One region of the Chryseobacillus diguaensis genome, then DNA from elsewhere that is predicted to be linked to it. Evidence: riboswitches for the same ligand, from Rfam matches in the RefSeq annotation. Region 1 holds a riboswitch; the other holds the start of a gene.
The links. Region 1 has a riboswitch for S-adenosylmethionine ahead of ACOT8F_RS01550 (DUF2292 domain-containing protein). Riboswitches for the same ligand answer to the same signal wherever they lie in the genome.

Region 1 (3,411 bases):
TACAACGGCTCCAACCGTTACTTCGCTTGTAGAAAGCGGAATAGCCATAATGTTAGCTAAAAATAAAGAAAGAGCTGCTGAACTGATAATGATTATGACAATATTTACAGTGATCAGGTCCTTGGGAACGATTCCTGAACTGATCGTTTTAACTACTTCGCCTCCGCCTATCACAGCGCCAGTGATAACCCCCGCAGCACAGAGCAAAAGAGCTATGATTCTATTTTTGATAACACCTGCTCCATAGGCAACTCCCATTGAAGCAGCTGCCCCGCTCGCTCCGATATTCAGTGCAAAGAACAGGCTGATGATAATTGCGATGGACGCCATCATAATGTTCCCTTACCCATGAAGCCCGCATTCTGTTTTCTGAGATCCGGTCCATCTTCCTGCACGGAGGTCTTCTTCATTAAATGCTGGCTGTGTGCAAGGCTCGCATCCGATGCTTGGAAAGCCTCTGTCATGGAGGACATTGTATTTAAGATTGTTTTTATGGGCATAGCGCCATACATCCTTCCATGTCCAATGAATAAGCGGACAAATTTTTATATTTGCAAATTTTTCATCTTTGTTCAAAAACTGAACATTTTTGCGGGAAGTAGACTGTTCCTGCCGAAGACCAGAAATCCAAGCCTTTTTTGTTGTCAGTTCAGAATGCAGCGGAATGACCTTCCGTATTTTGCAGCAAAGGTTAGGATTGGTCTCCCAAAGCTTTTCTCCATGCTTTTCTGCCTGTTCTTCTAAAGTTAAATCAGGTTTTTTCATTTTGATATTTAAAGATGGATAGTCTTTTTTCACATCCTCTATCAGTTTATAAGTCTCTTTAAAATGGACATCGGTATCCAGAAAAATGATTTCAGCATCTGGCTTCACCTGTGCAATCAGATCAATCAATACAATTCCTTCGATTCCGAAACTGCATGCATACACAAGGTCCTCTCCGTATGTCTCATAAGCCCAGCGTAAAACATTTAATGCTTCCGTTTTGACATCCTGATCCTCGAATTGAGCATCCGGTTCTATCCAATTTTGGTAAGTGAGCATGATTATTCCTCCATACAAAATAGATGGTCTTTGCTTCCCAGTTGAAAGGCCGGGACCGCCTTAAGTTTGTCTAGTCAGCAATCTGTATCCGCAATTTGTTTCGTTTAAGCACCGTCATTTCAGGCGGACTTTTTCATTTTTTTCAAGCTGAATCACTTTTCAAATCCTGGATCACCAAGGTAATGGATATTTCATCGCATTGAGCATATCCCTTATTTTGCCAATCAATCCATGGATTTGGTCTTGTTCCCCCACTCTAAGATGTCCCTCCTTTATAAATGTAAAAAAATCCTTCCACTTCGGAAAGACTAGTGAGGTAATACCTATTACCTTATCTTCCAAAATGGTTTCCATTTTGCTGGAGTTAGCACCTTACATTTCTGCAGGTTGCCGGGCTTCACAGGGCCAGTTCCCTTCGCCGCTCTTGATAAGTAGTTCATCAACTATCATGTTTTTAAATTTTAGCATAATTCAGGTAATAGTCAACCCGAGTTAACTGATTGGATTAATATTTTTTAAATAATCATTCAAAATACCTATATTTTCACCAAATGAATTATCAATAAAATGGGTTTTGCATAAAAATATAGATAACAAATTACGAAGGAAGGGAATCATTTGAAGGAAACCTTTTACTCTTCAGTTAAAGACACTTTGTTATCTAAAAACTCTGATTATACTAAGAAGATCACGGAAAGGGATAAAAAAAAGATAAAAGCTAAAAGCCACTTTGAAAAAATAAAAGAAACACTGCATGCCAAGAATGAATCAAGCGCTAAAATGTACTGTCATTTAAAGGACCAAAAACAGGCTTCCCATTTAATGAAAAAAGAGCTTCACGCACTTAAACATAACCTGAAATTGAACAATAAAAATAGCTTTTTCTGAATACAAAAAAGCCCGTCCTGAATTGGACAAGGCAGAAGGATAACTTTTATTCACTGTAAATGGGAAATACAAGAGTGAAGACAGTTCCATTGGTACTGCTTTTAACTTTCATACTTCCCTTATGGTTTTCAATAATTTTTCTTGATAAAGATAACCCAAGGCCTGTACCTTCATCTTTCGTTGTAAAAAACGGATCAAAAATGTGAGGCAGCATTTCGTTGGGGATGCCTCTTCCATTGTCAGAAAAAGAAAAACTGATCTTATGGTTTTCCCTCTTAACAGAAAGATTGATTTCTAAAGGGATGTCTTTTCTTGCCTGAATGGAATTTCTCATCAGATTTATGAATACTTGAAGAAGCTCTTCCTTGTTTCCCTTGATGATGCAGTCTTCAGCTTCTTTTTCAATATGGTAATGGATCAAAGCGTTATGGAGGTGTGCTTCGCTGTTTAAAAAGTTTCCGATAAAATTGATAAGAAACCCGCTTACAGGCAAAAGTTCAGTTGCTGTCTCAGCTGGTTTAGCAACAGCGAGAAAATCGCTGATAATTTTATTAGCCCGGTCTATTTCCGGCAGTAAAAGAGTTTCTAATATAGCAGCATATTCAGGTTGAATCTGATCTTTTAAAATTTGAAGAAAGCCTTTGACGGTTGTAAGAGGATTTCTGATTTCATGAGCAATACCTGCAGCTATTCTTCCTGATAAGGCATCCTTTTCAGCATCCCGAAAGCTATTTAAAAATTGAAAATAGCCGAGCACTCTAAAAATATCTCCTTTTTCATTCCGAAAAATACTGGTTGAATTAATGCCATAATTTCTGTCCAGAACTTCCTTTCTTTTAATGGGCCGGCCAGTATGTAACGTTTTTAGCAGCATAATCTGATCATCAGGTATTTTCAGCAATTCTCTTATATGCCTTCCGATCATATCCTTCGGATCAACATGAAAATCTTTTGCAGTCTGGGCATTCATGAACGTTATAATGCCTTCAGAGTTGATCATTACAAGATGATTTGGCGAAAGATCCATGAATGGCGAGAAAAATGGTTCCGCTAAAAGGAATTGCCATTCTGAAATATGATAAATGCTGTCTTTTTCATTTTCAGCAATCCTTAGTTTATCAATAGGTAAATGACTTGTTCCATTATGATATAAAGATAATAAGTGCTCCCGCAGCATAAGATTTTCTTTTTTCAGAGATTCAAGTTTCTGTTCAAAATTGTCTTTCATGGAATTACCTCATTTGGATATTTCTAAAAATTTTTGCTATTAAACTATATTACAATTTCTTTCTTTTTACAATGCAAACATTCATTAAATTCCTTGTTTTACAATAGGATTACTTCATTACCAATAAAATCCGGTTCTTCCTTTTGATAAACAAATATACTGGTCAGGCAATTGGCTTTCATCTGTTCTAGGTTCTCACTGCCGTTTGCACCAGCAATTTTTGGCGTTTTCCGAATAAACTGCTTCATCAT
Region 2 (3,411 bases), on a different contig from region 1:
AGCAGCCCCGACTGAAAAATTTGTTTTTTCTCCAAGAGGCTTTCCTGAATAGGAAACGCCTTTATTAAATTGTTTAATCAGGCTGATCAGATCAAAAGCAGACAAGTCATATACGGAAGTTGCACCTGGAAAATCACCGATTTTAGAAGGATCGCCTGTTACGGCAAGAACATCTGTTAGGCCAAGTGTATGGAGTCCCATTAAATGGGATTGCAATCCAATCAGGTTTCTGTCCCTGCAGGTGATATGAACAAGAGAACGTGCTCCAAGCTTTTCTTTAATAATGGAACCTGCTGCCGCATTGCTGATCCTTGGCGAAGCGAGGGAGTTGTCAGCAAGGGTGATGGCATCGATTCCTGTACTTTGCAGAGCTTTGGCCCCTTCAAGAAATTTGGAAAGACCAAGTGTTTTAGGCGGATCAAGCTCTACAATGACAGAGCGCCGGGTTTTCACCAGTTCTTCAAGCGGCGGAGCCATTCTTGTTTCGCTGCCCTGAACATTTACTGTTTCTGTCCGGTAGCGGATCTTTTTTTTCAAAACAGGTGAGAGGTTTGATACAGCTCTTGCCATTGCTGCTATGTGTCTTGGTGTTGTTCCGCAGCACCCTCCTATTAAACGCGCACCCTGGTCTCTCAGCTTGATGGCACTTTCTGCAAAGTAGCTTTCATCAGATTCATAGACCAGTCTTCCGTCGACTAAACCGGGAAGACTTCCGTTTGGATAAACAGAAAGGAAGGCCTTTTTCGGAAGAGGAACCTCTTCGAGCGAACGGATCATATGATGAGGACCGAGGCGGCAATTCAGCCCCACAACATCTGCCCCGATTTCTTCGAGTATTTCAAGTCCTTCTCCAAGCGGTGTACCGTCCTGCAGCACTCCTGTTTCATGTAGTGAAACGTTTGTAATAATTGGAAGAGCCGTTTCTTTTCGGGCAATTTCTGTAACGGCCTTTAATTCTTCAAAATCATAGTAGGTTTCTAATAATAGACCGTCAATTCCTTCGTTTAGAAGAATGTAAAGCTGCTCGCGGAAATTTCGTTTAAGCTCTTCAAGAGAATGAGAGCTTTTTTTAAAGGTACGGACTCCGCCAATCGTGCCCATTACATATACACTTTCTCCAGCCGCTTTTTTAGCATGCTGGACTGCTTTACTATTAATTTGGCGGATATCATCCTCTAGTCCATAGTGTGAGAGTTTAATATAGTTTGCTCCATATGTGTTCGTTTGAATAACATTTGCACCGGCTTCAATATAAGCCTGATGTATGCCTGTAATCTGTTCAGGTTTAGAAAGATTTAATTCCTCAAAACATCGGTCAACGCCATAAGAATACAACAAGGTTCCCATAGCACCATCACCTATTAAAATTTGTTTATTGAGATCTGAAAGAAATCCCATGCTGCTTTATCCCCCATTTCAAAAGTAAACTTCCTGATTTCGCCTGCAAAAGAGTGGTTTAGGTCAAGTCTTTGAATTACAAGTCTCGTAAAATGGTTTCTAAACAAAAAAGCCTTCTTATTAAGAAGAAGACTTGGATGTGCGCGCTTCTTCTTATCTATCAAGCAATAATGCCTGCTGGAATTAGCACCTTGGCACGCTGGATTCTAAAGACCTGCAATGAATGCAGAAACCGGACAAAAAGACCGAAAAACAAGCAGAATGCTTTTTTTGCCGTCTCTTGCCCGGTTTATAAACTCGTTTTCCAAACGTAAAAACCGGTTGCTGAAGCTTCATAGGGCCAGTCCCTCAGCTTCTCTTGATAAGAAAGTATTCAATTTATCCACCTTGCTTTAAAGACAGTGCTTTTTTCGTATTGTTTCTAATTTACCTAAAATTTCGAAAACATTCAAGGGGGTAAAAACTGAATTTTTTGGAATCAGAAGGATTCTATGATATTAAATGGAATATATTGGGTTAAAAGGGGCTGGTGATCATAAAAAAGATAATTGCTGCCATTCTGGTTATAGCCGCTGGTTTTTTTCTTTTTTATTCTCAAAGCTATGGTGAATTTCCGCTGAAAGAAAAACTGAAGCACGCAGACAGCCTGATCCTACGTGATTTAAGGAATGGCAGGGATACTAAAATAACAGATTCAAAACAAATACAGCAATTCTTAGATCATATCGAGAATGTACAAGTAAAAAAGGCTTTTAACCAAAGGGAAAATTACTCTGGAGGCTGGTCTTTTTCAGCCAAATATGGGAAGACAAGCATGGCTTTTGCAGATCGGAAAATCGACATTGACGGGACCGAATATGATGTAAAAGGAAAACTTCCCTATGATCAAATTTATCAGTTTATGAAAGAGCAGACGAATCATAAATAGAGCGGCTGGCCGCCTGAAGAGAACCATTCTCTCCAGGCTTTTTTATTTCACCAAAAGCCTTTTTCTCGATATTTATTTCAATCTTTACATAAGGTTCATGTTTTGGAAAAAAACGAACGGTATAGTTAGGGTTGACCAATTGAATAGAGGAGGAAACATCTTGAAATTGAAAACATCTTTATTAGCGCTCACCTTTGCCATTGTTCCTTTTTCTTTTGCCTCAGCAGCTGATAAGTCTTCCTCCCGTGAATCCTACTTGAAGACTGAGATCTCAAATGATAATTCGTATATTGCAGTTCCATCGCTTCGAGAAGAGAAATATTCAGCTATGGAAGAGTCGCCCTTTGCCTTTTATAGAGCAACCAATCCACTTTATTATCATGATTTAGCGAGCGGCGTTATACCGGTTCCCAGCTCATGGAAAACAGCTCCGAACATCCAAACATTCATTCAGGGAGATGCACACGCAGAAAACATCGGCTTTTTTGATAATGATAAAGGAGACGTCATTTTTGACCTGAATGATTATGATGAATCTTATAAAGGACCATTTTATTGGGATTTAATCCGGTTTTCACCCAGTATTTTTTTAATGGGATGATGAAGCAAAAAATCTCAGCTTGTCGGCTCAGGAGAAAGAGGACCTTGTATCATCTTTTTTAAGTACATACCAAGCAACGATTGAAAGCGTTAACGGAAACAACGGTGAAAATTCAACTCAGCTGGACGAAGGTTATTTAAAGAGCGGGTTCGTCCAGGATGAATTAAGGCACGCCAAGTCTTCTGACAGTCTTGCCAAGCTTTTGGACAAATGGACCATTTTATCGAACGGAAAGAGAATCTTTGATTTGTCCAATTCTGATCTGGCCTCAGCTGCTGCAGTGAAAAGCGAAATCATGAATAATTGGTCCTCATACGTTCAAAGTCTTGGCAGCTGGGCTCAATCAATGCCTGCTGGCTACTTTCAAATGAAAGATGTTGCTCAAAGACTTCACTCAGGTCTTGGCAGTCTTGGGACAGACAAATATTATATTCTGATTGAAGGGAAGACAGCTTCCCCTGACGATGACGTGATTCTGCAAATG

Region 2: linked by a shared signal. The riboswitch ahead of ACOT8F_RS04190 (bifunctional homocysteine S-methyltransferase/methylenetetrahydrofolate reductase) and the one ahead of ACOT8F_RS01550 (DUF2292 domain-containing protein) in region 1 are both predicted to bind S-adenosylmethionine.

The regions. Positions count from the first base shown of each region.
Region 1 covers NZ_JBMKNV010000001.1:312,584-315,994, reverse strand. Annotated here, with positions in the region: gene cysP (sulfate permease) at 1-330, opposite strand, end outside; gene ACOT8F_RS01555 (phosphoadenylyl-sulfate reductase) at 343-1,044, opposite strand; partial or broken gene ACOT8F_RS01550 (DUF2292 domain-containing protein) at 1,159-1,203, opposite strand; SAM riboswitch class I at 1,373-1,478, opposite strand; gene ACOT8F_RS01545 (two-component system sensor histidine kinase NtrB) at 1,979-3,160, opposite strand; gene ACOT8F_RS01540 (hypothetical protein) at 3,259-3,411, opposite strand.
Region 2 covers NZ_JBMKNV010000002.1:287,122-290,532, forward strand. Annotated here, with positions in the region: gene ACOT8F_RS04190 (bifunctional homocysteine S-methyltransferase/methylenetetrahydrofolate reductase) at 1-1,398, opposite strand, end outside; SAM riboswitch class I at 1,549-1,766, opposite strand; gene ACOT8F_RS04195 (hypothetical protein) at 1,928-2,326, shown strand; gene ACOT8F_RS04200 (DUF2252 family protein) at 2,487-2,927, shown strand; partial or broken gene ACOT8F_RS04205 (DUF2252 family protein) at 2,944-3,411, shown strand, end outside.